DNA from 2 places in the Mesorhizobium sp. M1399 genome. Region 2 is predicted to be linked to the other one. Evidence: riboswitches for the same ligand, from Rfam matches in the RefSeq annotation. Region 2 holds a riboswitch; the other holds the start of a gene.

Region 1 (15,273 bases), on a different contig from region 2:
ACCGCTGGCACGACGCTTGCTGCGGCTGTTCATCGAGCTCAACCGGCTGGGCACTGCCGTGGTGATCGCCACGCACGACCTCGGCCTGATGGAACAGGTCGACGCACGGCGCATGATCCTGGCCGGCGGAAGGCTGGACATCTATGACTGAGCTCTCCGTCGAACACTTCGAGGGTCACGACGCCGCGGCGGCCAAGCCCCGCGTCCAGCGCAAGATGGCGCCGATCGTGCCGGCGCAGAACATCGCCGGCCGGGCGCTGGTGCTGGTCATCGCCATCATGACCTTTCTGTCCTGCCTGACGTTTGGCGCAGTCACGCTGGTGCGTGACACCGCCTCGGTCTGGGAGAACCAGATCTCGCGCGAGGCGACCATCCAGATCAAGCCGGTCGACGGCCTCGACATGGAGGCCGCACTTGCGCTGGCCTCGCAGATCGCCGGCGAATTCCCCGGCGTGAAAAGCGCCAGGATCGTCGACCGCGAAGCGACGGCCCGGCTGCTCGAGCCTTGGTTGGGCTCGGGCCTGAACATCGATGAGCTGCCGGTGCCGCGTCTGATCATCATCACCATCGACGAGAACAGTCCGCCCGATTTCGCCGCACTGCGCGCGGCGATCACGCCGAAGCTGCCGAGCGCCTCGCTCGACGATCATCGCACCTGGGTCGACCGGCTGGTTGCCATGGCCCGCACCACGGTAACGATCGGTATCGCAGTGCTGGCGCTGATGCTGTCGGCGACGGTGCTGACCGTGGTGTTCGCGACACGCGGCGCCATGGCCGGCAACGGCCACATCATCGAGGTGCTGCATTTCGTCGGCGCCGAGGCGCGCTTCATCGCGCGCGAATTCCGCCGGCATTTTCTGGTCACCGGCATGAAGGGCGCCGCGGCAGGCGGCGCCGCGGCAATACTCGTCTTCATCGTCTTCTCCTGGTGGTCGTCACGCAATATGGCGACGCCGCAGGCCGACCAGGCGACCGCCCTGTTCGGCAATTTCGCCATCGGCTCCGCAGGCTATCTCGGGGTCGCTGTCATGGTGCTGGTGATCGGCGCGCTGACCGCGGCAACCTCCCATTTCACCGTGGTTACCTATCTCAGCGACATCGACATTCGCCAGCCGGACGCCGGCTAAAGGATCGATCACGGATGAAAACGCATCGTCACGAAAATTGCATTTTTTTCCTACCAAAGGCCGTATTTCGGGATTAACCATTTCATGATGGACGTTCGGGACTCGACCGATACCGCTGGGTGCATGCCAGTGCTGGTTGCGCGTCCGCATGAATTCGCCGGGCCTGATGAATTTGCCAAGCCGGATCAATTCGCCACACACGGGCGGCTGCTGGCAGCCCGCTCCTTGCGACTTTCGGCCCTCGTTCTGCTCGCCCTTGTGGCGCTGTTTGTCGCCGGCTTCGGCTGGTTCGCCAACACCGTCAGCCGTCTGACGACGCCCGCCAATCCGGCAAGGGCCGACGCTATCATCGTGCTGACCGGCGGTCAGTCGCGCCTCGACGCCGCGATGGGCCTGCTTGCGTCCGGCAAGGGCGAGCGGCTTCTGATCAGCGGCGTCCATCCTTCCGCCAGCCGCCGCCAGCTTCAAGCCGCGACCGGCGGCGACAAGAGGCTGTTTTCCTGCTGCGTAGACATCGACCGCGCCGCGCTCGACACGATCGGCAATGCCGAGGAAAGCGCCAAATGGGTCGAGGACCATGCCTACGGCACGGTCATCCTCGTCACCAACAATTATCACATGCCGCGCAGCCTGCTGGAAATGGGCCGGCTGCTACGCGGCGCCAGGCTTGAACCTTATCCGGTGGTCAACACCAACCTCGGGAATGGCGGCTGGCTGACCAAGCCGGAAGCGCTGCGCGTGCTGTTCACCGAATACAGCAAATACCTGCTGGCGCTGGCGCGTGGCATCATGCCGGTGAAGCAACCGCCCAACAGCGTCACGCTGGCCGACGCCGCGGGCGGAAACTGAACGGCACCGGCAGTTTTTATTCCCTGGCTGTTGCACCCGAGCGCAAGCGCGCGATCTCCTGCTCAAGCCGTTCTATACGCCTGTCGCGTTCGGCCAGAGCCGCCGCCACATCGGCCGCTTCGAAACGCTGCGGGATGTGCTGTGAGCAATTGGAATCCCAGGCAGAAACGGTAAACAGGATGACCTGTTCGGGTCGCGCTTTGTAGTCTTGCGGCATCAGCTTTGCCATCAGTTCGGCATCGCCCTCGACGACCTGCGCTGTGCCCCAGATCTTGATGCGCTGCCGGTGGGCATAATCGATGAGGAACAGGAAAGCCTGTGGGTTGTCGCTGAGATTGCCTTGGGTGATGAACTGCCTGTTGCCGGAAAAATCGGCAAAGCCGATCGTCCGTTCGTCGAGCACCTTGAGGAAACCGGCAGGCCCGCCGCGATGCTGGATGTAAGGCTGCCCGTCAGCATTGGCGGTCGACAGGAAGACGCTGGTCTGCGCCTCGATGAAGGCGGCGAGATCGGGCGTGATTGCCGCCTGCCAGCCACCACGCTCCTCAACACGGGCATAGGCCTGGCGCGAGCCCTTGCGGGCTTGGATCGCCTTCACCGTCGGTGTGAAGGCAACATCGCTGGTGTGAGCGTTCATGAAGACCCTCCTCAACTTCCGAGCTGCGCTGCATTACTCACCAAAAGTAGATACTTCCATCTTCGAGAAGCAGATGCCATATCTGCGATGCGTCCTTCCATTCTTCGGAAGGGTCAATTTTTTCGGGAAAGTTATGGATCGCCTCCACTCCATGTCGCTTTTCGTTGCCGCGGTGGAGACAGGCAGCCTTTCGGCTGCCGGGCGTCGCTTCGGCATTCCGCTGACGACGGTCAGCCGCAAGGTTTCGGACCTGGAAAGGCACCTGAAGACACGGCTGTTCAACCGCTCGGCGCGGCAGCTGTCGCTGACCGATGCCGGCCACGCCTATCTCGCCGCCTGTCGTCGCATTCTCGACGAGGTCGGCGAGGCCGGGCGAATAGCCGCCGGCGAGTACAGCGCCCCGACCGGCGAACTGATCGTCACCGCGCCGATCGTCTTCGGCCGCCTGCATGTGCTGCCGGTCGTCACCGCCTTTCTCGCCGCCTACCCCGACGTGAGTGTGCGGCTGACACTCGCCGACCGGATAACCCAGTTGGTCGAAGAGCACATCGATCTCGCCATCCGCATCGGCGCCCTTGCCGATTCGAGCCTGGTCGCCGTCCGCCTGGGTTCGATCCGCCGCGTCGTTTGCGCGAGCCCGGCCTATCTCGCCGAGCACGGCACGCCGAAAACGCCGCAAGAGCTTGCAGCACACAGTGCGATCACCTTCGAAGGGCTCAACGCCTCCGCCTGGAGTTTCGCCACCGGCAAGGCCGAATTCACCGTACCGGTCCGCTCCAGGTTACGGGTCAACACCGCTGAGGCGGCAATCGATGCGGCGATTGCTGGCGTCGGCGTGACGAGGCTGCTTTCCTACCAGATCGCCGCCGCGGTTCGGTCGGGTACGCTGCGCCCCGTGCTGCAGGAGTTCGAGCCCGAGCCATGGCCGGTGAGCCTCGTCCACGCCGGCCAAGGGCTGCTGCCGGTGAAGCTGCGCGCGTTCCTCGACTTCGCGGCCCCACGCCTGAAGCAGCGCCTGCTGCAGGCGGCGTGGCAGGCGTGACGAAGGACGGCCTACCGCAAAACCGGGCCGATCGCCCGCCTCGCACCGTTTCCTTTTTGCCGGCGCTTGGTGTAACCAACGCACACCTCCTCACCGGGCACTTGCTGTATGCTCTATTTCCGCTCGCTGGCGTTCAATCTCGCCTTTTACCTCAATCTGATCGTCCAGATGATCCTCTGGACCCCGTATTATTTCCTGTCGCCGCGCCACCGCGCCTGGTTCGTGCCGAAATTCTGGTCGCGCACCAGCATGTGGCTCTACGACAAGATCGCCGGCACCAGAAGCGAGATCACCGGCCAGGAGAACCTGCCTGAAGGCTCCTTCATCCTGGCGCCGAAGCACCAGTCCTTCTGGGACACGATCGCTTTCCTGCCGTTCCTCGACGATCCCGTTTACATATTGAAGCGGGAGCTGACCTGGATCCCGTTCTTCGGCTGGTACATCTTGAAGATGCGGATGATTCCGGTCGACCGCGGCAGCCGCTCGAAGGCATTGAAGATGGTGATCGCCGCGACCAAACAGGAATTGGCGCGCAATCCCCGCCAGCTCATCATCTATCCCGAGGGCACGCGCCGGGCGCCGGGCGACGAGCCGGTCTACAAATACGGCATCGTCGAACTCTACGCGCAACTTGGCATTCCGGTGGTGCCGGTCGCTCACGTCGCCGGCCTCTATTGGCCGCGCCGCAAATTCCTGCGCTATCCCGGCACGATCAAGGCGCGCTTCCTGTCGCCGATCCCGCCCGGCCTCGGCAAGGACGAATTCATGCAACGGCTGATCGGCGAGACGGAGGCCGCCTGCGACCAGCTCCTCGTCGAGGCGTCGCAAACGCCGAACCCGCCGCCGATGCCGCCGACTGCGGTGAAAAGGCTTGGTGAGCTGGACGCGAAACCTGAATTGAAAGGCTGAGGCAACGGCCTCAGATGCCACAAGGGCTCACGGCAGGGCAGCCAGGGCGGCTGTTGCAACCAGCGTCACGGCAAACACCAGATTGATGATCCGCGAAGCCAGCGGTTTGCGCAGCAAACGTGCAAAGGCTGCGCCGGCGAGAAGCCACAAGAGATGAATGGCAACGATCATCAAGGTGAGAACCCCCAGCTTGGCTGAAATACCGAGACCGCCGGCGCCGGAAGACGCGCCGGCGAACACGGCGGCAATCGCCACATAGGCTTTCGGGTTGGCAACAGCCAGAAGAAACCCGCCAAGGAAAGTGGGAAGCGCCGCTCCACGGACGCGTGCCGTCAGTGGCGGCGCCGTCGCTATCTTGAACGCCAGGTAAAGGATGTAGGCTGCCGAGGCGACCGCCAGCAGCGCCGCGAGCGTCGGCAACGCGGCGAGAACGGCCATGATGCCCGTCGCCACCACCACGAGCACGAGGATCGTGCCAACAACGATCCCCGAGGCATAGCGGAGCGAATCCCGCAGGCCGAACGCGGCGCCGACCGCGGTGACGCTTATCGTCGCCGGCCCCGGGCTGCCCATGACGATGGCCGATGCCAGCACAAGCGCCAGCAATTGCTGCCATAGCTGCTGATCGAGAAGAACCTGTCCGGCCATGCGGCGTCCCTGCATCCTGTGACGATGTAGGACGGTAGGCAAGGCAGCGGTGCGGGTCTTGAACGATCGTGCGCGGCTATGCGCTGGCCTTGTCGAGCTCGGCGATATCGTCCGGACTGAGCTGCAACGACGCCGCACGCACCAGGCTGTCGAGCTGGCCGAGCGTCGTCGCGCTGGCGATCGGAGCGGTGACGCCGGGGCGCGCCATGACCCAGGCCAGCGCCGCTTCCGCCGGCTTGGCCGAATGTCTGGCCGACACGGCGTCGAGCGCTGAGAGAATGCGCATGCCACGCGCGTTGAGATACCCTTTCACACCGCCGCCGCGCGGGCTTTTGCCGAGATCGGCTTCGCTGCGGTACTTGCCGCTCAAAAACCCTTTGGCGAGGCTGAAATAGGTGATGACGCCGATGTCCTCGGCCACGCACAGATCACGCAGCGGACCATCGAAGAACGAGCGGTCGTAGAGGTTGTATTCCGGCTGCAGCACCTCGTAGCGCGGCAGGCCGCGCAGGCTTGCTACGTCGAATGCGGCGCGCAATTGGGCGGCGTCGAGGTTGGAAGCGCCGGCATAGCGGATTTTGCCCTTGTCGAGCAGTTTCTGGTAAGCACCGAGCGTTTCCTCATACGGGGTCGCAGGGTCGGGCCAGTGCGACAGATAGAGATCGACGGTATCGACCTGCAGCCGCTTCAGCGAGGCATCAATGGCCTTTTCGATATAGGCGGCGGACAGATCCCTTTTGCCCTGCCCCATGTCCGAACCGACCTTGGTGATGACGACAACCCTGTCGCGGTTGCCGCGGCTCTTCATCCATTTGCCGATGATGGTTTCGGATTCGCCGCCCTGGTGGCCGGCAATCCAGCGCGAATAGGAATCGGCCGTGTCGATGGCGTTGAGACCGGCGTCGACAAAGCGGTCGAGCAAGTCGAACGAGGTTTTCTCATCGGCGGTCCAGCCGAACACATTGCCGCCCAGAACCAATGGCGCGATGGATAGGTCGGTGCGACCGAGACGACGTTTCTGCAAGGCTGATCTCCATGGTGATTCATGCTGAGGCGGGTGGGAGCCGCCGACCGGGCTAACCTATGTCGCGCCATGGCAACGTCAAACGCATAGCCTCTTTTCCAACCCGCTGGCGCTTCACAAAACCGCGACCCGCCGCGCCGTGTCCGGCTTCCAAACCAGCCCCTCTGAGGAAATTGGCAAGTTTAGCACATAGATTGTCAAATCTGCCAATTCTGGCCTTTGCCGGCCGGCCATAAGTTCCGCGGCGCCGACGCAAATTTCGGCACGGTCTGGCCAAGCCCAGACTGTTTGCCCCGGATCGTTTGTTATGGAGACCGGCATGAAAGCAATTGTATTTGACGCCATCGGCTCGCCGCGCGACGTGCTCTACGTTGACGACCTGCCGATGCCGCGGATCGGCGATGGCGAGGTGCTGGTCAGGATGGTCTCGGCCTCGATCAATCCGGGCGACTTCCTGTTTATCCAGAACCTCTATCCCGAACCGAAGAAGCCGCATTTTCCCCAGCAGATCGCGGGAAACCATGGCGCCGGCATCGTCGAAGCCGTTGGCGCGAACGTTTTGCTGGAACCGGGCACGCTCGTCGCGTTCAGCTATTATGGCAGTTGGGCCGAGTACGCGGCCATTCCCGCCGAATGGCTGATCCCGTTGCCTGCCGGCTATCCGGTCGAACGCGCCGGGCAGATGGTGAACCCCATTACCGCGTGGGATCTGATGGTGGATTCCCGTGTGCGGCCTGGCCAGTGGCTGGCTGTCACGGCCGGCTATTCGTCGATTTCGACAATGGTGATGCAGTTCGCCCAACGACGCGGCATCAACGTCATCGCTCTGGTGCGGCGCTCGCACCAAAGCTTCGATCTGAAGACGCTTGGCGTCGCCGCCATTCTTGACCTTTCGGACTTGAAGGCAGGTATCCGGGAAGCTGTGATGGATATCACCGGTGGCGCCGGATTGAACGGGATTATCGACAATGTCGGCGGACCTGTCAGCGGCGAATTGATCCGCACCCTGGCGCTCGGCGGGCAGATGGTGATCAATGGCGGCATGAGTGCCGAGCGCTTCGAACTTCACAATTTCGATGTGTTGCTGAGCGGCGTCGAGATCAGGGCGAATATCTATCGCTACTTCTTTTCGCCGCCGGTCGAAGCCGAACGACCTGTGCTACGCGAGATCATCGACATCTTCGGCCAGCCCGGCTTCCACGTTCCTGTCGGCGGTCTCCGCCCGTTGACCGAGTTCAAGCTCGCCGTGGCAAACAGCCTGGATCGCGCCGATCTTGGCAAACAGATTTTCAGGATGTAGCCCGGACCACGACGCCGCAAGCATCATGGTCAACGACCAAAGAAGCTACGTCGCGACCCGTCTTGTCACCTCTTCCAGCCAGCGATCGCTTATACCCAGTGCTTCGAGGTGCTCCAGCGTGCTGAGCACGTAATCCTCATTCCTCCCCGACTGGCCGACGGCGCCGCGAACGACGGCTGCTGCCTCGGCGGCGTCGAGCGCACCGGCATATTGCTCATGGCTGCGGTCCACGACATAGGCGATGGCTTCGACCGTCTCGCCCCCATCCGTTTCACGCTTGTCGAGGCGAACGCTGAGCACACGCTCGAGATAGACGTTGGTGACCAGCTCGCGTTCGCGCAGATAGGTGATGACCTCGTTGCGCAGCTCGCCTGGAACCCGGAACGCCAGCCCGATGCAGGAGCCGCCGCGGTCGAGGCCGAGCACCAGGCCCGGCCGTTCGCGCGAGCCGCGATGCACGAAAGAATAGACGCAGAGCGAACGGCGATAGCCATGCAGGCGGGCACGCCGCGTCTCGACATGTGCGAATCCCGGCCGCCAGATCAGTGAGCCGTAGCCAAAAACCCAAAAATCGCCCATATCGCCAAGCCTGATTGTGACGAACCACCCCACCGGTGGTGTTTCAGTCCGTCTACCTGTTGTTGCCGAAAGCGACAGCCCGCCCGTGTCACCCGCGTTAACGAAAGCCGCAGCATGACGTCAAGTGACGAGCGCCCGCCGCCCAGCCAACGTCGCCGCCTGTTGTGGCTTGCCGCTTTCATCCTCGTGCTGTTCGGCATCTACAGCGCCGGCTGGTTCTACCTGGCGGATCTGGTCGAGAGCGCAACCGAAAGGGCGGTCGCCGATCTCGACGACAACGGCATCAAGGCCGACTGCGCCAATCTTGCGGTCAGCGGCTATCCCTTCACCTTCACCCTTTCCTGCGACAGTCTGGCTTACGAGGACGACAGCCGCAACGTCGCTGCATCGACAGGCAAAATCAACGCCGCCACGCAGATCACGCGGCTTCTGTCGCCTGCCGCCGAGTTCAGGGGGCCGCTCAGGACCTCTGTTCCCGGCATGACGCCGCTGTGGATCGACTGGGATGATCTGCGGGCCGACATGAAGCTGTCCTGGCCGCTGCCGGGGCGCCTCTCGCTGCAGGCAGAAGGCCTGTCCGGCCAGACCGATCCGGCGGACGACACCGATCCTGTCTCGCTGTTCAGCGCCGGAACCGCCACCGGACAATTGCGCCCAAACGGCCAGGACATCGACTATGCCGGCAATTTCACCGATCTCGAAATCGACGCAGAGGCCATCGGCGGGCGCGTCTTGCCGCCACTCGACGGCAGCGGCGACGTGACATTGAAGAACGGTGTGACGCTGATCAAGGCAAATCCGAAGAGCCTGCGCGGCCAGGCGGTCGAAATCCGCGAGCTCGATCTGTCGTCCGGAACTGCGCGCATCACCGTTTCCGGACCGCTGTCGGTCGACAATGATGGTCTCATAAATGCCGACCTGATGATCAAGCTCAATGATCCGAAGGCCGTGGCGGCAATCCTCGCCACCGCCATCCCCGAGCAGAAGAAAGAAATCCAGACCGGCTTCGCCGGACTGGCGCTGCTCGGCAACGCACCGTCGATGCCGCTGAAGATCGTCAAGGGCAAGGCCTCGCTCGGCTTCATCCCGCTCGGCAAGATCAAGCCGCTCGACTAGAGCAATTCCAGGAAATTGTGAACGGTTTTCCGTCCGGATTGCGTCAAACAAAAAGATAGACCGGTTCGGCGTTTCCGTGAAACGATGAACCGTTCTGGGGCGGTACGGCCTGCGATCGGCTTGCCGCGGCTTATCCCTTCGGCGGGTGTTCGACTGCCTGGCGGCCGAAATCCGGTACGTCGATGTCCTGGCCGGCCTCGATAATCGAGCGGCGGACAGCGCGGGTGCGGGTGAACAGGTCGAACAGCTTTTCGCCGTCGCCCCAGCGGATCGCCCGCTGCAGCGAGGATAGATCTTCCGAGAACCGCGCCAGCATTTCGAGGATGGCGTCCTTGTTGTGCAGGCAGACGTCGCGCCACATGGTCGGGTCGGACGCCGCGAGACGGGTGAAGTCGCGAAAGCCGGAAGCCGAGTATTTGATGACCTCGGACTTGGTCACCGACTCCAAATCGTCGGCGGTACCGACGATGTTATAGGCGATGATGTGCGGCAGGTGCGAAACGATGGCCAGCGTCATGTCGTGATGCTGCGGGTCCATCGTGTCGATGTTGGAGCCGCAGCGGCGCCAGAATTCCGAGAGCTTTTCCAGCGCCACGGGATCGGTGCCGGCCAGCGGCGTGAAAATGCACCAGCGGTTCTCGAACAGTTCGGCAAAACCGGCATCCGGTCCCGATTTTTCGGTGCCGGCCAAAGGATGGCCGGGGATGAAGTGCACGCCATCAGGCACATGCGGCTGCATCTGCGCGATCACCGATGCCTTGGTCGAGCCGACATCGGTGAGGATGGCGCCCTTCTTCAGCGCCGGTGCGATCTCCTGGGCGACCGTGCCTGAAGAGCCGACCGGCACCGAAACGATGACCAGATCGGCATCGCGAACCGCTTCTTTCGCATCTGTCGTGTAGGTGTCGCCAAGGCCGAGTTGGCTCGCCCGCTCCAGCGTCGCTTCGCTGCGCGTCGAAATGGCGACTTGACCGGCAAGTCCCTCGCGGCGGATGACGCGGGCCAGCGACGAACCGATCAGGCCGATGCCGACCAGCGCGATCTTTTCGAACATCGGTGAGGTCATGGTGCCCTAGCTTTTCAGGAATGTCGCGAGTGCTGCGACAACGCCGCGATTGGCCTCTTCGGTGCCGATGCTCATGCGCAGCGCGTTGGGAAAACCGTAGCCGGAAACGCGCCGCAATATGTAGCCGCGCGCACTGAGGTAGTCGTCGGCGGCCGCCGCCGAATGCTTTTTGTCTTCGGGAAAGTGGATCAGGATGAAATTGCCGACGCTCGGGGTCACCCGCAGCCCGAGCCCGGTCAATTGCTCGCTCAGCCAGGCCAGCCAGGTCTCGTTATGCGCGACGCTGCGCTCGATATGAGCGCGGTCGCGGATCGCCGCGATGCCGGCCTCGATCGCCGTCGCATTGACGTTGAAAGGCCCGCGCACGCGGTTGATCGCGTCGATGACGTGCATTGGCGCATAGATCCAGCCGATCCGCGCGCCACCGAGGCCCAATTTCGAGAAGGTGCGGGTCATGACCACGTTTTCCGCGCTGCCCACCAACTCGACGCCGGCTTCATAGTCGTTGCGCCGGACATATTCGGCGTAGGCGGCATCCAGCACCAGAAGCACGTTTCGCGGCAGGCCGGCATGCAGGCGGCGCACCTCCTGGAACGGCACGTAAGTGCCGGTCGGGTTGTTCGGATTGGCAAGGAAGATGATCCTGGTACGCGGCGTCACCGCGGCGAGGATCGCATCGATGTCGGCGCGTTCATCGGTCTCCTTGACCGTTACCGGGACGGCACCGGCCGACTGTATGTAGATCTTGTAGACCATGAAGCCGTGTTCGGTGATGATGGCTTCATCGCCGGGCGCGAGGTAGGTCTGCGCAAGCAGGCCCAGGATCTCGTCGGAACCGTTGGAGCAGACGATGTTCGCCGGATTGAGCCCATGCACCTCGGCGATCGCCTCCCGCAGGCGCCTGGCGCTGCCGTCGGGATAGACCGCGAGCTTGTCGGCGACCGCGCGCGCGGCCTCTATCGCCTTTGGCGAAGGACCGAGCGGGTTCTCGTTCGCCGACAGTTTGTAGACTTTGGCGACACCTTCCGGCGCCGCGCTCTTGCCGGGCACATAGGCTTCGATGTCCATGATGCCGGCGCGGGGCGTTGGACGTGTCTGATCCGGTGTCTGGCTCATTCCATGAAATCCGTCGAGGATGCCTCCATCCGGAGGCCGCAGCGGAAATACAAGCCGTGGCCAGGAATGTCGAGGGGCGGCAATTCGGGATCAAGAACTTGCCGTTGACGAAGCCATGCGTCAGTCCTAGAAGAGCATCGACAGTTCCGTGGTGATTTGGCCGGTCGGCTTGCAGCCACGTTAAACAACTTGCTAAAGGGCCGTTTGCATCTTGTAACCGGCTTTGCGAAGGCATGGCCGGTTTTTGTTGCCCAGACCGGTGGACAACTAAAGCCCGGGCAAGGAGATGTGATGGTCGCTTTGCGCGCTCGAAAAACCAACAACGAGGCCGACCAGCCGTCGAGCCCAGTGTTGCGTTTCGGCGCCGACAAGCCGCTCAAGCTCGACGCCGGCACGCTGCTGTCGCCGTTCCAGATCGCCTACCAAACCTATGGCACGCTCAACGACGCGCGCTCCAACGCCATCCTCGTCTGCCATGCGCTGACCGGCGACCAGCATGTCGCCAACACCAATCCGGTGACCGGCAAGCCGGGCTGGTGGGAAGTGCTGATCGGCCCCGGCAAGATCATCGATACCGACCGTTTCTTCGTCATCTCGTCCAACGTCATCGGCGGCTGCCTCGGTTCCACCGGCCCCGCCTCGACAAATCCCGCAACCGCCAAGCCTTACGGACTCGACCTGCCGATCATCACCATCCGCGACATGGTGCGGGCGCAGCTGATGCTGGTCGAGCATTTCGGCATCGAACAGCTGTTCAGCGTGCTGGGCGGCTCGATGGGCGGCATGCAGGTGCTGCAATGGGCCTCCAGCTATCCCGAGCGCGTCTTCTCGGCCCTGCCGATCGCCACCGGCGCCCGCCATTCCTCGCAGAACATCGCTTTCCACGAGGTCGGCAGGCAAGCGGTGATGGCCGACCCCGACTGGCATGGCGGCAAATATTTCGAGCACGGCAAGCGACCGGAAAAGGGGCTGGCGGTGGCGCGCATGGCCGCCCACATCACTTATCTGTCGGAAGCAGCGCTGCACCGCAAGTTCGGCCGCAACCTGCAGGACCGCGAAGCGTTGACCTTCGGCTTCGATGCCGACTTCCAGATCGAGAGCTATCTGCGCCATCAGGGCATGACCTTCGTCGATCGCTTCGATGCCAACTCCTATCTCTACATGACCCGGGCGATGGACTATTTCGATCTCGCCGCCGACCATGGCGGCCGGCTGGCCGATGCCTTCGCCGGCACCAAGACCCGTTTTTGCCTGGTCTCCTTCACCAGCGACTGGCTGTTCCCGACCGAGGAGAGCCGCTCGGTCGTTCACGCGCTGAACGCGGCCGGCGCCTCGGTATCGTTCGTCGAAATCGAGACCGACCGCGGCCACGACGCCTTCCTGCTCGACGAGCCGGAACTGTTCGCCGCCATCAAAGGCTTCATCGCCTCGGCGGCCCGGGCTAGAGGGCTCGGCGCATGACCTCGAAAAGTTGCACGCTTTTCGGATCAGGACCATGTGCCAGGCATCAGCGCATGACCCTGAAAAGTTGCAGACTTTTCGGATCAGGATCATGCGCCAGGCATCAGCGCATGGCCCCGAAAAGTTGCAGACTTTTCGGGTCAGGACCATGCGCCAGGCAGGAGCCGAGCCAATGAGCGTCAACCGCGCCCAGCGCGTCGACCTCGAAGTCGTCGCCGATCTCATCCCGCCGCAGTCGCGGGTGCTGGACGTCGGTTCCGGCGACGGCCTGCTGCTCGAATTGCTGCAGGCGACCAAGAAGGTCGACGGCCGCGGGCTGGAACTGTCGCAGCGCGGCGTCAACGAATGCGTGGCGCGCGGCCTGTCGGTCATTCAAGGCGATGCCGACAAGGACCTCCAATTCTATCCCGACAAGGGCTTCGACTTTGTCGTCTTGTCGCAGACCTTGCAGGCGACCCGCAATCCGAAGCTGGTGCTCGACGAACTGCTCCGGATCGGCAACCGCGCCATCGTCTCATTCCCCAATTTCGGCCACTGGCGGGTACGCTTTTCGCTGCTCTTCAACGGCCGCATGCCGGTGACCAAGGACCTGCCCTATTACTGGTACGACACCCCCAACATCCATTTCTGCACCATTCGCGATTTCGTCAATCTATGCGACGAGCTGGGCGCGACGGTGGAAAAGGCAACCGCGCTCGACGCCAACGGCCAGCGGATCGGCTTCTCGATGCCGTGGTGGTTCTGGAACTTTTTCGGCCAGCAGGCGGTATTTCTGCTGAAACGATAGGTTAACAGGCAGAAGCAACGAACCTCCGACCTCCGCAAAAAACCATATTTTCAGTTTTCCATTCAATGAAATTGCCCAGCATTCTTTGTTGCTTTAACAGGTCTCAAATGGGTTGGTTTGGGGGAAGCAATGAAGACGCTAGTATTAGCAACAGCTTTGATATCGGCCACTTTGATTTCTGGGTGTACGACATCGAAGACCGATTTCCAGAATGGACAAGTCGCGTTGAGCGGCAGCCCGGCGCTGAAGCGGCAGGCGATCCAGCGGTGCATGACCAAGTTCAAGATGCGGTTCGGCAAGGTTGAAAGGGCAAACCTCGCCGCGCTCATGAACGTCCCGGACGCCGGATTGGAACACACGTTCTGCACGCGATTGATGAACGGCTTCGCGAACGGGAGGATCAACTACTCGGATTATCTGGCTGCATTGTCGCACGGCGACATGTCCAACGCGATCAAGGTGCTGCAGGGGCGGTGAAGCTGCCGATGCAGACGCGATCCAAATTCAGTGTCGCCGGACAGATGGCGGCGCCATAGAAGCCGATCGTAGCCGATCATTGCCCTATTCAAGTACGTCGGTGGCCTTGTGCGGATGCGCAACGCCGTCGACAAGGACCACATCGGACTGAGAATTCTCGGTGCGCAGCGGCAAGATCTCCTGATAGGCGGCCGAGCGGTACCATCCGCGCGCCTGCTGCATGTCTGGAAATTCGATCATGACGAGGTGCCCCGGCCAGGTGTTTTCAACCACGTCCACCTCGCTGCCATGCACAATGAAGCGCCCGCCGAACGGCTCAAGCGTGGCATCGATCTTCTGCAGGTACTCGACGATCGGCGGCCCCGGCGTGACCTGGCGCATATGGGCGACGGCGTAGGCGGTCATGGTGTAACTCCTTGTGGTCGAAAGCCGGACAACCGGCTTGATGGGAGCAGTTTGCCGGGACGTTGCGCGCTGGTCGATTACCCCCGAGGTAATGACACCGAATACAAAACTGGCGCGCCGCTGCCGTCACCTGAAAGATATTTCTGCCTGGCACCGATGATTTCCGCCCACCTGCGCTGTCCTTATCGATGAGCGCGCCTGGATGGTCCGGCGGCCGGGAACAGAGAGGTGATCCATGGGATCGTTGCAAAATCAGAATGTCGTCGTCGTCGGAGGCAGCCGGGGTGTCGGCCGCTCCATTGCGGAGGTCGCCCTCAAGGAGAAAGCGACGGTGCTGGCGGTCGCCCGCGGAAAACAGGCCCTGGCGCAATTTGCCTGGGAGGTCTCCGGCGTGAAGACGCTCGCGATCGATGCGACGGTGGACTCCGCCCCCGATAAGGTCTTCGCCGCGCTTGAGCCGGACGTGCTGGTGATCTGCGCAGGTGCGCTGGCCCCTTCCGCGCCGGTGCATGAACAGAACTGGAAGGCCTTCTCGGCAAATTGGGACACCGACGTCAAGGCGTCGTTCCTGTTTTGCCGGGCTGCTCTGCGCCGTCCGCTCAAGCCGGGAACCCGGATCGTTCTGATCTCCAGCGGCGCGGCCTTGAGCGGTGGGCCACCCAATGCCGGCGGCTATGCCGGCGCAAAACGCATGCAGATGTTCCTGGCCGGTCATAGCCAGAAGGAGTCG
Region 2 (15,273 bases):
AGCGGCGTATCGCCGAGAAAGCGGTTCAGTGCGGACAAGGCCTGTCTCCACAGTCGGGTGCCGCGATTCGGGCACATGCCCAGAAATACGCAGTTGACCGCCCGGCATCAAGCCGAGCCCTCAAACCGGATTGCGCATCGGCGCCGGGCCATGATATCGGAGGAACCAGCGCGGGTATGATGTAATGGTAGCTTGTCAGCTTCCCAAGCTGAACGCGCGGGTTCGATTCCCGCTACCCGCTCCAGCTTTTGCCACACGGGTTGCGCCTGAGTTGGCGATGTTGAAAACTTGCGGCTTTACAGGCAGTTTTACAGCTGCTGGCCGTCCTTCATCTGTTTGGCCGATGTGCCAGTTCGTCGAATATCTCACATTGAGGGTCGGCGGGGCCTCGAATGACCCCAACCGGAATGTCTACCCTTGGCCCGCTGGCTTCTGCTGGCGGGCTTTTTTTGAGCATCACGCAGCAGTTGTGGCCGACGTGCATCGGCGCCGCTGCTGGTGGGCCTGTCTGGTCGTCTGGCCGGCCACGGGATGCGCCCCGCTACCCGCTCCAATCCTCAGCCCACCTCCCGCAAAATAAAATCGTGCAGCATCTTGGCCGCCGGCGACAGCGCGCGGTTCTTTACCGTGATCAGGCTGTAGGGCCTGACCTCGATGTCGAACTCGGTCTGGACGACGTCGATGGCGCCGTCGAGCCCTTCGGGGTTCTGAATGAACTTCGCGACCTGGATCGACACCGGCGCGATCGCGTCGGATTGCGCGACCATGACCAGAGTCAGTAACAGCGAGCTGGTGTTGAGGATGCGATCCGGCAGCGCGATGTTGCGGTTCAAAAAGTTGCTTTCCATGGCTTGGCGCAGCGGCGAGCCGCCCGACTGGAAAACCCAGTCATAGGCGGCGGTGTCTTCCAACCGCACTGCCTTGCCCTTGGTCAGCGGGTGGCCGCGGCGCACGATCAGGCAGGCCTTCTCGACGCCGATGACGCGGGCCTCGAACAGCCGCGGATTGAGGTCGTCGGGGATGCGGGCGATGATGAAATCGTGCCGAGAGGCGATCAGCTCGCGCGCCAGCACGTTCGAGGTCTCGACCTGCATGGTGATCTCGATGCGCGGATAGAGGCGCCGGATCTCGCGGATCGCCGGCACCGCCAGCTCGATCGCCGGTGCCGTGACCGCGCCCAGGAACACCGAGCCGCCCTTGCCCGCCTTGAGCTCGAAGATCTCGCGGTCGACCTCGCGCATCTCGAGCAGGATCGACCGCGCGCGCCGTGCCAACGCCTTGCCATAGGGCGTCAGCGTGATGCCACGCGGCAGCCTTTCGCAGAGCTTGACGTCGAGCACCGCCTCCATCTCGGCGATCATGCGCGAAGCCGCCGGCTGCGAGATGTTCATGACCTGGGCCGCGGCACTCACCCGGCCGTGCTCGTCGAGGGCTGCGATCATACGCATGTGACGCAGGCTCAAGCCGCTGCGCAGCAGGGTTCCGCCATCGCGCGGAATCTCATCGTAACCGGCTGATATTCCACCAGGATTTCGCAGCGCCGCCATGATTTTTCCCTACTCCTACGCCCGGCGCGCCAGCTGGATCCGGCAGCGTCGTCACTAGCCTAAGCCATATCAGTCTCGATATAGCAACCATCAAAGATCGCATTTGACAGTTATGGCAAAGCGACACACCCTTCGCGCGTCCGGAGACTTGACGGTCGGTGACGAGGGAAAACTCGTATCGATTGAACCAGAGTTTCGGGGCCGATTGGGAGGATACCGGAGATCGATTGACGGCAGCGGCGCGTTTGGCGCTCCTGCACGATTGCGCGGCCCACGAAACCCAAGGGTACGCGTCCATCAACCAGGGAGAGTTAATGTGAAGATTATCAAGACACTGGCCGCCGTCGCGGCCCTAGGCATCGCGGCTATGACGCTGCCGGCGCAAGCGGGCGAAGGCCTGGTCGGCGTGCTGATGCCCACCAAGACCTCGCAGCGCTGGATCAACGACGGCGACGCCGTCAAGTCCCAGCTCGAGGCTCTGGGCTACACTGTCGACCTGCAATACGCGCAGGACGACATTCCGAACCAGCTCAGCCAGCTGGAAAACGAAATCACCAAAGGCCCGAAGGCGCTGATCATCGCTTCGATCGACGGCACCACGATGGGGGATGCGCTGCAGAAGGCGAATGACGCCGGCGTCGTCGTCGTCGCTTACGACCGCCTGATCAAGAAGACGCCAAATGTCGACTACTACACCACCTTCGACAATTTCGGCGTCGGCGTCATCCAGGCCAAATCGCTGCTCAAGGGCCTCGGCTATCCCGAGAAGAAAGGCCCGTTCAACATCGAGCTGTTCGGCGGTTCGCCGGACGACAACAATGCGTTCTTCTTCTATAACGGCGCCATGTCGGTTCTTCAGCCGCTGATCGACGACAAGACCCTCGTCGTGAAGTCCGGCCAGATGGGCATGGACAAGGTCGGCACGCTGCGCTGGCTGGCGGCAACCGCCCAGGCCCGCATGGACAATCTGCTCTCCGCCAACTACTCGGACGGCAGCCGCGTCGATGGCGTGCTCTCGCCCTATGACGGCCTGTCGCGCGGCATCATCGCTTCGCTGCGCGCCGTAGGCTACGGCACTGCCGATCAGCCATGGCCGATCGTCACCGGACAGGACGCCGAGACCGCTTCGGTCAAGGCGATCATCGCCGGCGAGCAGTATTCGACCGTGTTCAAGGACACCCGCGAACTCGCCAAGGCGACGGTCGAACTCGTCGACAAGGTGCTCTCGGGCGGCAAGCCGGAAGGCCTCGACACCACGACCTACAACAACGACGTCAAGGTCGTTCCCTCGATCCTGTTGACGCCGCATGACGTCGACAAGTCGAACTACCAGGCGCTGGTGGTCGACTCCGGCTACATCAAGGCCGAAGAACTGAAGTAATCGCGGTTACAAAGCCTGGGGTCCTGCGCAGGCAGGGCCCCTTTTCGTTGGCGAGCCAGCCCGGTATTGTTTGCGGACCTCGCAGGAGTGGTATTCTCAATGGCATCGACGATTTTGGAGATGCGCGACATCACCAAGACGTTTCCAGGCGTCAAGGCGCTGTCGAACGTCAAGCTCATGGTCGAGGAAGGCGAGATCCATGCCGTGGTCGGCGAGAACGGCGCCGGCAAGTCGACGCTGATGAAGGTGCTGTCGGGTGTGTATCCGTCCGGCACCTATGACGGCCAGATTATCTATCGCGGCGATGAGTGCCATTTCAAAGGCATCCATGACAGCGAGCGCAAGGGCATCGTCATCATCCACCAGGAGCTTGCGCTGGTGCCGATGCTGTCTATCGCCGAAAACATATTTCTCGGCAACGAGCAGGCCAAATACGGCGTCATCGACTGGAATGCCAACGAGACGCGCACCAGCGCCCTGCTCAAGAAGGTCGGCCTCAAGGAAGACCCCAACACGCTGATCACCAATATCGGCGTCGGCAAGCAGCAGCTGGTCGAGATCGCCAAGGCGCTCAGCAAGGAAGTGAAGCTGCTCATTCTGGACGAGCCGACGGCGAGCCTGTCCGAAAAGGACAGCCAGGCGCTGCTCGATCTGCTGCTCGAATTCAAGCGGCAGGGCATCACTTCGATCCTGATCTCCCACAAGCTCAACGAGGTGAACCGGGTCGCCGACAAGGTCACGATCATCCGTGACGGCCGGACCATCGAGACGTTGGCCAAGAAGGACATCTCGGAGGACCGCATCATCACCTCGATGGTCGGCCGTTCGCTCGACGACCGCTACCCGCCGCGAGAGCCGAAGATCGGTGAGACCGTTCTCGAAGTGAAAAACTGGTCGGTCTACCATCCCATCCATGCCGAGCGGCAGGTCATCAAGGGCATCAGCCTCAACGCCCGCAAGGGCGAGGTGGTCGGCATTGCCGGGCTGATGGGCGCCGGCCGGACCGAGTTTGCCATGAGCCTGTTCGGCCGGTCCTATGGCCGTCGCATCACGGGCGAGGTGTTCCTTAACGGCAAGCCGATCGATGTCTCTTCGGTGAGCAAGGCGGTGGAACACGGCATCGCCTATGTTACGGAGGACCGCAAGACCTACGGTCTCAACTTGATCGACCATATCAAGCATAACATCACGCTGGCCAACCTGCCCGGCGTCTCGCGCCATGGCGTGATCGACGATTTGCGCGAGCTTTCCGTCGCCAACGATTATCGCGGCAGGACTAATATCCGCGCCTCAAGCGTCTACCAGATGACCGGCAACCTTTCTGGCGGCAATCAGCAGAAGGTGGTGCTGTCGAAATGGCTGTTCGCCAATCCGGAAGTGCTGATCCTCGACGAGCCGACACGCGGTATCGATGTCGGCGCCAAATATGAAATCTATACGATCATCGCGCGTCTCGCCTCCGAGGGTAAGGCAATCATCGTCATCTCGTCGGAAATGCCCGAACTGCTCGGCATCACCGACCGCATCTACGTCATGAACGAAGGACGCATCGTCGGCGAAATGGCGGCGAGCGACGCCAGCCAGGAAAAGATCATGCGCGCCATCGTCCGTGGAGAAGGGAAAGCATCATGAGCACCGAAAGCGCTCCCGGGCCGCAAACCGGCGTCGCCCAGGATATACAACAGGCACCTCGCATTGCCGTCTCGGCGCTGGTCACCAATCTGCGCGAATACGGGTTGGTGCTGGCGTTGATCGCAATCATGGTGTTCTTCCAGTTCACCACGTCCGGAACGCTGTTCAAGCCGGTGAACCTCAGCAATCTCGTGCAGCAGAACAGCTTCATCATCGTGATGGCGCTGGGCATGCTTCTGGTGATCGTTTCGGGCCATATCGATCTCAGCGTCGGCTCAGTCGCCGGCTTCATCGGCGCACTGGCGGCGATGATGATGGTTATCTGGCCGCTTGGCCCATTGAGCAATCCGCTGGTGGTGTCGATCATCTGCCTGATCGTGGGTGGCGCGATCGGCGCGGCACAAGGCTACTGGATTGCCTATCACCGAATACCGAGCTTTATCGTCACGTTGGCGGGCATGCTGATCTTCCGCGGCATCTGTCAGGCGCTGCTGGGTGGCGGGTCTTCCGTGGGGCCGCTTCCAGTCGGCTTCAAGGCGCTGAGTTCCGGCTTCATTCCGGACCTGATCGGCCCATTGACGCTGATACCACCGACCGTGAACGCCGCCGGCAAAACCATTGTCGGCAGCGGCCTGACGCTGCACCTGACGACTATCGTGATCGGCCTCGCCGCCGTGCTCGCCTATGCCTATTTCGGGCTCAGGGCGCGGCGCACCCGCGAGCGGCATGGCTACGAAGCCGAGCCTTTCTCGCTGTTCGTCGTCAAGACCCTGGTGATCAGCGGGCTGGCACTGTTTCTGGTCTACCAATTCGCCACCTATAGGGGCCTGCCCATCGTTCTCATGGTGATGGGCGTGCTGATCGCGTTGTTCGTCTTCGTTACCAAACGCATGACGATCGGACGCCGCATCTATGCGATGGGCGGCAATGCCAAGGCAGCCCAGCTATCGGGCATCAAGACCGAACGGCTGACGTTGATGGTGTTCATCAACATGGGCGTGCTGTCGGCACTCGGCGGCCTGATTATCGCGGCGCGCCTGGGGCAGGCGGTGCCTGCGGCGGGCCTCGGCAGCGAACTCGACGTCATCGCCGCGGTGTTCATTGGTGGCGCTTCGGCGATGGGCGGCGTCGGCCAGGTCATCGGCGCGGTGGTCGGCGGTTTCATCATGGGCGTCATGAACAACGGCATGTCGATCATGGGCGTCAATGTCGATTGGCAGCAGGTGGTCAAAGGCCTGGTGCTGCTCGGCGCTGTCGTCTTCGACGTCTACAACAAGAACAAGGCTTGAGAGGCAACCAGGAGGCATACGGGTCACATCGCGGCGCTGCCGGGCGGCGCGAAGAAGTCCCCCGAGGGACCTGACCCGCGAGCGCAATCCGGACGAAGAATTTCAACCGCGGCGTGGACAGGGTCCGAGCCGCGCCGGGCAGGGTTTGCCAAGAAGGCAGGCCGCAATTCAGAGAGGGTTACCATGCTGATCTCACAGATCCTCGACGACGCCGAGACGATCCGCGTCGTTGCCCGCAACGGCGGCAAGACCCGCGTCATCAACGGCGCTCGCAGCGTCTATTCGCTGGCGATGGAAGCCGCGCGCACCGGCACCGGGCTTGTCGCCCTGATCGAGCGCAAGGGCTTCGGCGAAACCGTCGATCTCGACGCAGCCTACAAGAAGGGACGGCTGCTGTCGCCGATCAACCATCCCGATCCGGCGCATCTCCATCTCACCGGCACCGGGCTGACGCATCTCGGCTCCGCCGCGACCCGCGATTCCATGCACAAGAAGCTCAGCGATGGCGGCGAGGAACAGCTGACCGATTCCATGAAGATGTTCCGCATGGGGCTGGAGGGCGGCAAGCCGGCGAAGGGCCAGATCGGCGTGCAGCCCGAATGGTTCTACAAGGGTAACGGTACCATGGCAGTGGCGCCCGGCGCGGCGCTCATGTCGCCCGCCTTCGCCCAGGATGCCGGCGAGGAGCCGGAAATCGCCGGAATCTATGTGATCGGCGACGACGGCGCCCCGTTCCGCGTCGGCTTCACGCTGTCGAACGAGTTTTCCGACCACGTCACCGAGCGCGTGAATTATCTCTTCCTCGCCCATTCGAAACTGCGCAACGCCTCGTTCGGGCCGGAGATCCTGATCGGCGACCTGCCGTCCGACATTCGCGGCGCTTCACGCATCCTGCGCCACGGCAAGCTGCTTTGGGAAAAGCCGTTCCTGTCGGGTGAAGCGAACATGTCGCACACCATTGGCAATCTCGAGCATCACCACTTCAAATACTCGGCCTTCCGCCAGCCGGGCGACGTACATGTGCACATGTTCGGCACGGCGACGCTGTCCTTCGCCGACGGCATCAGGACCGAGCCCGGCGACGTATTCGAGATCGAGGCGAAGGATTTCGGCCTGCCTCTGCGCAACCCGCTCGAAATCGAGCAGCCGGTGAAGGTGGCGGTGAAGACGCTTTGAGCCGGCATAGGCCGCAAAGTGAGGGGAAGCTCAGCGCGCGGCGCGGAAATGCTTGGACAGTTTTAGGCCTTGCGCCTGATAGTTCGAACCGAGATCGGTGCCGTAGAGCGCTTGCGGCCGTTTCAGCATGTGCTCGTAGACCAACCGTCCGACGATCTGGCCATGATCGAGAATGAACGGCACTTCGTGGCTGCGCACCTCGAGCACCGCCCGGCTGCCGGTGCCGCCCGACGCCGAATGGCCGAAACCGGGGTCGAAGAAACCGGCATAATGGACGCGGAACTCGCCGACCAACGGATCGAAGGGCGTCATTTCGGCGGCGTAGAGCGGCGGCACATGCACCGCCTCGCGCGACACCAGGATGTAGAATTCGTCCGGATCGAGCACCAGCTCGCCGGCACCGCTCTTGTAGAGCGGCTCCCAGAAATCGACGACATCCTGCGCGGCGCGCTTGTCGACGTCGACCAGGCCGGTGTGGTGCTTGCCGCGATAGCCGACCAGCCCATCCTTGTCGCCGTCGAGGTCGATCGACAGCGCGATGCCACCGCCTGAGATGTTGGGTGGTTCGGTGGCGACCAGCATCTCGGCGCGATGCAGGTCGTGCAGTTCGCTTTCCGACAAAAGCGCATTGCCGGTGCGGAACCTGATCTGCGACAGCCGCGAGCCGGTGCGTACAACGATCGGGAAGGTGCGCGGGCTGACCTCCAGATAGAGCGGGCCTTCATAACCGGCGGCGATCTTGTCGAACTCGTGGCCGCGGTCGGTCATTACCCGAGTGAAGATATCGAGCCGTCCGGTCGAGCTTTTCGGGTTGGCCGAAGCCGAAATATGAGCGGGCAGCGCCAGGCTTTCGAGCAGCGGCACGATGTAGACGCAGCCGGTTTCCAGCACGGCACCTTCGGCGAGGTTGATCTCGTGCAGCTTCAGCCGGTCGAGCTTGTCGACAACCCTGTGGTCCGGACCGGGCAAGAAGGAAGCACGCACCCGCCAGGCCTTGTCGCCGAGCCTGAGGTCAAGGCTGGCCGGCTGGATCTGATCGGCATCTAACATGCGCGGCGATTTCAGCGCGCCCGTCTGGAACAGCGCGGAAATATCCTGATCGGGAAGAATGCCTGTCTGCCGCAAGGGTCTGGCTCCGTTCGAACGCCGGGCGAGGTCTTGTTCTGTCGCAGGTCCGACCGTGGACGCCTTTGGCACCTGCTTGGTACAACCCTCTTAATCATGCCGGCAATTGACGCAAGCGCGGCGCGGGTCTAAAGCTCGTTATCCCGTGGTGATTTGGCCGGTCGGCTTGCAGCCACGTTAAACAAGTCGCTAAAGGACCGTCGGGCCGCAAGGCCATATGGACCGGTTGCGACTTTCGCGACCGGTTTTTTGTTGTTTGGACCAATTTTGGTGTTTGGATAGAATGATGACCAAGAAGCGCGACTGGAAGCCTCAGACCGCACTCGTGCACGCCGGGACGCTGCGTTCCGGCTTCGGCGAGACCTCCGAGGCGATGTATCTCACCCAAGGCTATGTCTACGAGACGGCGCAAGCGGCGGAAGCCCGCTTCAAGGGGGAGGAGCCGGGCTTCATCTATTCGCGCTATGCCAATCCGACGGTCGACATGTTCGAAAAGCGTATGTGCGCGCTGGAAGGCGCCGAGGACGCGCGCGCTACGGCGTCCGGCATGGCGGCGGTGACGGCAGCGCTGCTGTGCAGCGCCAAGGCGGGCGACCATGTCGTGGCGGCGCGCGCACTGTTCGGCTCCTGCCGCTGGGTGGTCGAGACGCTGGCGCCGAAATACGGCATCGAGGCAACGCTGGTCGATGGCACTGACATCGCCAATTGGGAACAGGCGGTCAAGCCGAACACCAAACTGTTCTTCCTGGAAAGCCCGACCAACCCAACGCTGGAGGTGGTCGACATCGCCGCCGTCGCGGCACTTGCCAACTCGATCGGCGCCAGGCTGATCGTCGACAATGTCTTCGCCACGCCCTTGCAGCAGAAACCCTTGCAGCTCGGCGCCCATATCGTCGTCTATTCGGCCACCAAGCATATTGACGGCCAAGGGCGCTGCCTTGGAGGCGTTATCTTGTCGGACAAAAAATGGATCGACGAGAACCTGCATGACTATTTCCGCCACACCGGCCCCAGCCTCTCGCCCTTCAATGCCTGGACCCTGCTGAAAGGCCTGGAGACGCTGCCGCTGCGCGTACGCCAGCAGACGGAAAGTGCCGGCCGCATAGCGGATTTCCTCGCCGAGCGCCCGCAAATCGCCCGTGTCATCTATCCCGGCCGTGCCGACCACCCGCAAGCGGCCGTGGTCAAGAAGCAGATGTCGGGCGGCTCAACGCTGATCTGCCTGGATGTGAAGGGCGGCAAGCAGGCGGCCTTTGCTTTCCAGAACGCGCTCGACATCGTGCTGATTTCCAACAATCTCGGCGACGCCAAGAGCCTGATCACCCATCCGGCGACGACCACACACAAGAACTTGACCGATGAGGCCCGCGCCGAGCTCGGCATCGGGCCGGGCACGCTCAGGCTTTCCGTCGGCCTGGAAGATACCGACGATCTGCTCGAAGATATCGAGCAAGCGCTGAGAGCCGCCGGATAGGGCTGACCGAACAGAGGTGAGCGGGGGGCGCCGATCAGGCGCCGGACGGGGTCTCTTCCAGCTCCGCGACGGCCTTGGTCTGGATGGTCATAACGTTGCCGCGCCAGTCGACGGCGCCGCTCAGCCAGCCGCGCGCCCATATCGCCGGCAGCATGCAGTCGCGAACCATCATCGCCAGGATGGTGCGCAGCGACAGGTGCCATCCTTTGACCCAGGCCAAGGCACATTCCGGCAGGTAGGCCGCGACCAGCACGGCGATGGCGGTTGCCGGCAGGCTGACGCCGGCGTCAGCCGCCGCGATCAGCGCAAGCAGCAGCGGCGGCGCCGCGCCGATCAGGATCTCGGGGGCGAAGAACAGCGCGAAGGTGACGCGGCGCAGCCGCGCCCAACGCGCCTGCCGAGACCAGATCTCGCCAAGCGTGCGCCGGCCGAGCGGCTGTTCGAAGGGCGAAGCGACAAGATTGACGCGAAGTCCGAGCCGGTTGACCAGCTTGGTCGCGGCGGCGTCCTCGGCGATCTCGGCGGCCGGTGCGCGGATGCCGCCATTGGCGTCAAGCATCGGCTTGTTCCACAACATGCTCTTGCCCTGGGCGAAGCCAAGGCCGAGCGCCTCTCCAGCGTACTGCCAGCGTGCCTGCAGTGTGTTGAGAAAGGCGCATTCGACCTCCCCCCAAAACCCTTCAGGCCGCGAGCCGATCGGCGTCGAGCAGACGAGGCCGGTGTCGGGCCGCCATGCCGCCATCAGCTGCTGGACATAATCGCTCGGCATAAGCACGTTGGAATCGGCAAGGATGACCCAGCGATAAAGCGCCGCTTCCCAACCCTTCACGCAATTGTTGAGTTTCGGATTGCCGCTGATGCGGTCGTCGCCGACGAGCAGCCGGGCGCGTATAGCCGGAAAACGCGCCATTGCAGTGGTGATCGACTTGACCACGGGGTCGTCGGCATGGGCGACGCAGAAGATGAGTTCGTAGCGCGGCCAGTCGAGTGAGAAGGCGCGCTCCAGCGTCTCCTCGGTAAACGGCTCGACGCCGCGCGCCGGGACGACGATCGATACCGGTGGCACGGTGGCGGCCGGCGATGCGATCCTAGCTGCTCGCTTCAGCTTCAGCGAAGCTAACAGGATGCTGGCGAGATTTGAAAGAAGGAGAGCTATGGAAAAGAGGGCGGCTGCGAATGTCGGTTCCATCGAGATCTGGTCACTCCAGAAATGCTGGCCGCATGACGGCCGTTTTCAACAATTCGACAGAACACCGAGTCGCCCGGCACAAGCCTGCACACCATCATTGTCATGTGTCACTTAAATGACATTGTTTTTCGGCACCTGCGCTTGAGTCGGGCAAGGAGATGACGCGCATCGTTGATCAAACTGCGCTGAGCGTCGAAAGTTCCGTCTACATTGCTTTGGAGCAGTTCATGTACAGCGCCGTCACCCGCAACATCGAAGTGCAGGTCAGGCCGTTCTATCTGGAGGATCATTCCGACCCGCCGCAAAACCGCTATGTCTGGGGCTACCAGGTGACCATCGACAATCGGTCGGACGAGTTCGTGCAGCTTCTGTCGCGCTACTGGCACATTACCGACGGCACCGGCAAGGTCGAGGAAGTGCGCGGCCCCGGGGTCGTCGGCGAGCAACCCGGACTCAACCCCGGCGACAGCTATCAGTATACGTCTGGATGCCCGCTCTCGACCCCGTCCGGCATCATGGTCGGGCACTACACAATGCGCAACAAGCGGGGCGAGACCTTCGACGTCGCCATCCCCGCCTTCTCACTCGATTTGCCAGGCACGCGGCGCACCGTCAATTGACGTTCACTTTGATTCCTCTTCCCGCCTTGCGGGGCGAGGAACCCAAGTTCTGCGAAGGCAGCCGCACTGACGCTCGTTATTGAGCCGCTGCAAATTCCGCCGGGTCGAAGTCATATTGCTTCGAGCAGAATTCGCAGGCGACGTGAATGCTACCATCCTCGGTGCTGTCTCTGATCTCCTCGGCGGAAAAACCCTCGAGGATGCCGCGGATCTTCTCCCTCGAGCATGAGCACTGGTCGGCGACCGGCACGCCGCCGAAGACGCGGACACCATGCTCGTGGAACAGCCGGTAAAGCAGCCGCTCGGCGCCGATAGTCGGATCGATCAGCTCGGTCGGTTCAATAGTACCAAGCAGCGCCAGCAGTTCCTGCCAGGAATTGTCGGTCGGGTCGTGGATTTCCTCACGCGGATCGCCGTCGCCCCCGGGAAGGTCGGGTACGCGCATGCGTTCCGGCGACTGCGGCAGGAATTGTGCCAGCAGGCCACCGGCGCGCCATTGCTCGCGGGCACCGCCGACGCCGGGCGTCAGAAGCTTGGCCACCGAAAGCCGTAGGTCGGTCGGAATCTGCTCCGATTGGCGGAAATAGGTGCGTGCGGCTTCTTCCAGCGTGACGCCGTCGAGCTGGACGATGCCCTGGTAGCGTTGCGTGTGGGCGCCCTGGTCGATTGTCAGCGCCAGGACGCCGCTGCCGAGCAGCGTCTGCGGCGACGTCTCGCCGGCAGCCGTCAAAGCCTCCAGCCGGTCGGCATCGAAGCGGGCATAGGCGCGCAGCGCGTGCGGCGTGGAGAAATCCGCGACCAGCATATCGACCGGCCCGTCGGTGCGGGTCTGCAGAATGAACTTGCCCTCGAACTTCAACGAAGTTCCGAGCAGGACGGTCAGCACACAGGCTTCGGCCAGTAGTCGTGCCACCGGCTCGGGATACTCGTGGCGGCTGAGAATAGCGTCGAGCATCGGCCCGAGCTGGACGGTACGGCCGCGCACGTCGAGCGGGCCGACCTCAAACGGCACGACATGGTCGTCGCCGGCGTAGCCGAACTCGCCGAGCTTGGGTTGATGTTCAGCCAATTGACGAGTTTCCAACATGACAAAGCTCCGGGGCGCGGCGATGCCGCCCTCCGGGGCGCATGCGACGAGACGCGCTCGATTTGCGTGATGCGCCTGAGATAGGCACCACGAACTCCCGGATCAAGGCGGCCCGGATCAAGCGCCCAGGCACCAGGCCAAAACCGCCTTCTGGGCGTGGAGCCGGTTCTCGGCCTCGTCGAACACCACCGAATGCGGCCCATCGATGACCTCGTCGGTAACCTCCTCACCGCGATGCGCCGGCAGACAGTGCATGAACAGCGCGTCCGGCTTGGCTTTCGCCATCAGGGCCGCGTTGACCTGATAGGGCAAGAAGACATTGTGGCCGCGCGCACGGTGCTCCTGACCCATCGAGACCCAGCAGTCGGTGACGATGCAGTCGGCCTCGTGAACGGCCTCCTCGGGCGAACGAGTGAATTTCAGCTTGCCGCCATTGGCCTTCGACCAGTCGACATGCCTCTGAGCCGGTTCGCTGCCTTCGGGCACGGCGACGTTCAGCTTGAAGCGGAACCGCGCAGAGGCCTCCAGTAAAGAATGCAGGACATTATTGCCGTCGCCGGTCCAGGCGATCGTCTTGCCGGCCACCGGACCGCGGTGCTCTTCGAAGGTCATGATGTCGGCCATCAACTGGCAGGGATGGGTTTCGTCGGTCAGCCCGTTGATGACGGGCACCGTAGCGTTTTCCGTCAGTTCCAGCAGCCGGTCATGCGAGGTGGTGCGGATCATGATGGCATCGACATAGCGCGACAGCACCTTGGCCGTGTCTGCAATAGTCTCGGAACGGCCAAGTTGCATCTCGGTGCCAGTCAGCATGATCGTCTCGCCACCCAACTGCCGCATGCCGACGTCGAACGACACGCGCGTGCGCGTCGAGGGCTTGTCGAAGATCATCGCCAGCACCTTGCCTTCGAGCGGCTTGGTGCGTTCGCCGGCCTTGAGCCTCGCCTTTCGCACAGCTGCGTCGTCGAGCATGAAGCGCAGATCGCCTTCGGAAACGGCGGAAAGATCGGTGAAGTGGCGAAGGGACATCAGGAATTCCAGGATTACTTCGCGGCGGCAGCGACGATGGCATCCGCCAGGCTCTTGGCGCCGGCACGAATGCGCTCGAGCCCCTCGTGGATCTCGGCATCGGTGACGGTGAGAGGCGGCAACAGACGGATAACGTTGTCGCCGGCCGGAACCGTCAAGAGATGCTGGTCGCGCAGTGCCACCGTAACCTTGGTGTTGGGCATCGCGCATTTAAGGCCGAGCATCAGGCCGGTGCCCCTGATGCTTTCGATAACGTCCGGAAATTCGTCGGCGACACCGGCCAGCCCCTGTTTCAAGAGCAGCGCCTTGCGCCGGACGTCATCGAGAAAGCCGTCTTCCAGCACCACGTCGAGCACGGCGTTGCCGACCGCCATGGCCAGCGGATTGCCGCCGAAGGTGGTGCCGTGCACGCCGGCGGTCATGCCGGCCGCTGCCTCGTCGGTGGCGAGGCAGGCGCCCATCGGGAAGCCGCCGCCGATGCCCTTGGCCACCGCCATGAGGTCGGGTGTGACACCCGCCCACTCATGCGCGAACAGCTTTCCGGTGCGGCCGACGCCGCATTGGACCTCGTCGAAAATCAAGAGCAGTCCGTGCTGATCGCAGAGCTGCCTGAGCCGCTTCAGCGATTGCGACGGCACTTGCCTGATGCCGCCCTCACCTTGCACCGGCTCGATCAGGATCGCCGCGGTTTCAGGCGTGATCGCCTTTTCGGCGGCGTCGATGTCGTCGAAGCCGACTTGGTCGAAGCCGTCGACCTTGGGGCCGAAACCTTCCAGATATTTGTACTGGCCGCCGGCGGCGATGGTCGCCAGGGTGCGGCCATGGAAGGCGCCTTCGAAGCTGATGGTGCGGAAGCGCTCGGGATGGCCCTTGATGAAGTGATAGCGCCGCGCCGTCTTGATGGCGCATTCAAGCGCCTCTGCGCCGGAATTGGTGAAGAACACCTTGTCGGCGAAGCTGGCGTCGGCCAGCCGCTCGCCGAGCCGGCTCTGTCCCGGAATCTCGTACAGATTGGAGACGTGCCAGAGCTTGGCGGCCTGTTCAGTGAGGGCCGCGACCAGATGCGGATGGCTGTAGCCCAATGAATTCACGGCGATGCCGCCTGCGAAATCGAGATATCGCTCGCCCTTGTCGGTGACCAGCCAGGTGCCTTCACCGTGGTCGAAAGCCAGGGGTGCGCGAACAAAGGTCTCGAAAAGCGCCGAACCGCTCATTATATGCGTCTCCGGAACCGGAAAATCAAAAAGCCGCCAAAGCGGCGGCCCTTGTGGCTTATCGTGTTTTTCGGCCGTGAAGTCAACGAAAAGGTCGCGCAAGGACGTGCGGCAAGCCCCCCAGCACAATGCCGGCTCATAAGCGACCGGGCAAGTTGGGGAAAACCGAAAAAACCGATTCGTGTTGGCCTTGGGACTCTTGTCACCGAGTCAGCGCATAAGGTAATTGTAGTAGAGAAATAACTAGATTTCGTGCGGCGGACCTAATCACCCGATATATGTGGTGTCTGCCCGGCAGAAGCCGGGTCGGGAATGGATTCCGATTGCCGCACTTTTCAGCAGGAGCGCGGTCTCATGAACTGGACTGACGAGCGAGTCGAACTTCTCAGAAAATTGTGGTCGGAGGGTCTCAGCGCCAGCCAGATCGCCGCACAGCTTGGTGGGGTCAGCCGCAATGCGGTCATCGGCAAAGTGCACCGGCTGAAACTGTCCGGCCGCGGACGCACAACC

The links. A riboswitch is a leader RNA that binds a small molecule or an ion and turns the genes downstream of it on or off. The one in region 2 is predicted to bind S-adenosylmethionine.
Region 1: another riboswitch for S-adenosylmethionine. It lies ahead of metX (homoserine O-acetyltransferase MetX); the one in region 2 lies ahead of NKH05_RS17825 (O-succinylhomoserine sulfhydrylase).

Annotation. Positions count from the first base shown of each region.
Region 1 is NZ_JAMYKZ010000015.1:65,302-80,574, forward strand. It holds gene ftsE (cell division ATP-binding protein FtsE) at 1-151, shown strand, start outside; gene NKH05_RS24690 (cell division protein FtsX) at 144-1,127, shown strand; gene NKH05_RS24695 (YdcF family protein) at 1,212-1,976, shown strand; gene NKH05_RS24700 (pyridoxamine 5'-phosphate oxidase family protein) at 1,993-2,613, opposite strand; gene NKH05_RS24705 (LysR family transcriptional regulator) at 2,747-3,655, shown strand; gene NKH05_RS24710 (lysophospholipid acyltransferase family protein) at 3,764-4,564, shown strand; gene NKH05_RS24715 (LysE family translocator) at 4,592-5,212, opposite strand; gene NKH05_RS24720 (aldo/keto reductase) at 5,289-6,236, opposite strand; gene NKH05_RS24725 (quinone oxidoreductase family protein) at 6,556-7,536, shown strand; gene NKH05_RS24730 (gamma-glutamylcyclotransferase) at 7,582-8,115, opposite strand; gene NKH05_RS24735 (DUF2125 domain-containing protein) at 8,230-9,231, shown strand; gene NKH05_RS24740 (prephenate/arogenate dehydrogenase family protein) at 9,362-10,297, opposite strand; gene hisC (histidinol-phosphate transaminase) at 10,304-11,413, opposite strand; SAM riboswitch at 11,552-11,629, shown strand; gene metX (homoserine O-acetyltransferase MetX) at 11,705-12,874, shown strand; gene metW (methionine biosynthesis protein MetW) at 13,047-13,661, shown strand; gene NKH05_RS24760 (hypothetical protein) at 13,724-13,933, opposite strand; gene NKH05_RS24765 (hypothetical protein) at 13,932-14,138, shown strand; gene NKH05_RS24770 (DUF1330 domain-containing protein) at 14,223-14,543, opposite strand; gene NKH05_RS24775 (SDR family NAD(P)-dependent oxidoreductase) at 14,779-15,273, shown strand, end outside.
Region 2 is NZ_JAMYKZ010000009.1:216,438-231,710, reverse strand. It holds gene NKH05_RS17865 (DUF6460 domain-containing protein) at 1-77, opposite strand, end outside; tRNA gene NKH05_RS17860 (tRNA-Gly) at 171-244, shown strand; gene NKH05_RS17855 (LysR family transcriptional regulator) at 558-1,547, opposite strand; gene chvE (multiple monosaccharide ABC transporter substrate-binding protein) at 1,864-2,928, shown strand; gene mmsA (multiple monosaccharide ABC transporter ATP-binding protein) at 3,028-4,560, shown strand; gene mmsB (multiple monosaccharide ABC transporter permease) at 4,557-5,849, shown strand; gene araD1 (AraD1 family protein) at 6,033-7,025, shown strand; gene NKH05_RS17830 (2'-deoxycytidine 5'-triphosphate deaminase) at 7,056-8,150, opposite strand; SAM riboswitch at 8,286-8,363, shown strand; gene NKH05_RS17825 (O-succinylhomoserine sulfhydrylase) at 8,434-9,624, shown strand; gene NKH05_RS17820 (ceramide glucosyltransferase) at 9,659-10,813, opposite strand; gene apaG (Co2+/Mg2+ efflux facilitator ApaG/CorD) at 11,041-11,433, shown strand; gene NKH05_RS17810 (Hsp33 family molecular chaperone) at 11,510-12,520, opposite strand; gene argF (ornithine carbamoyltransferase) at 12,638-13,549, opposite strand; gene NKH05_RS17800 (aspartate aminotransferase family protein) at 13,564-14,763, opposite strand; gene NKH05_RS17795 (GcrA family cell cycle regulator) at 15,118-15,273, shown strand, end outside.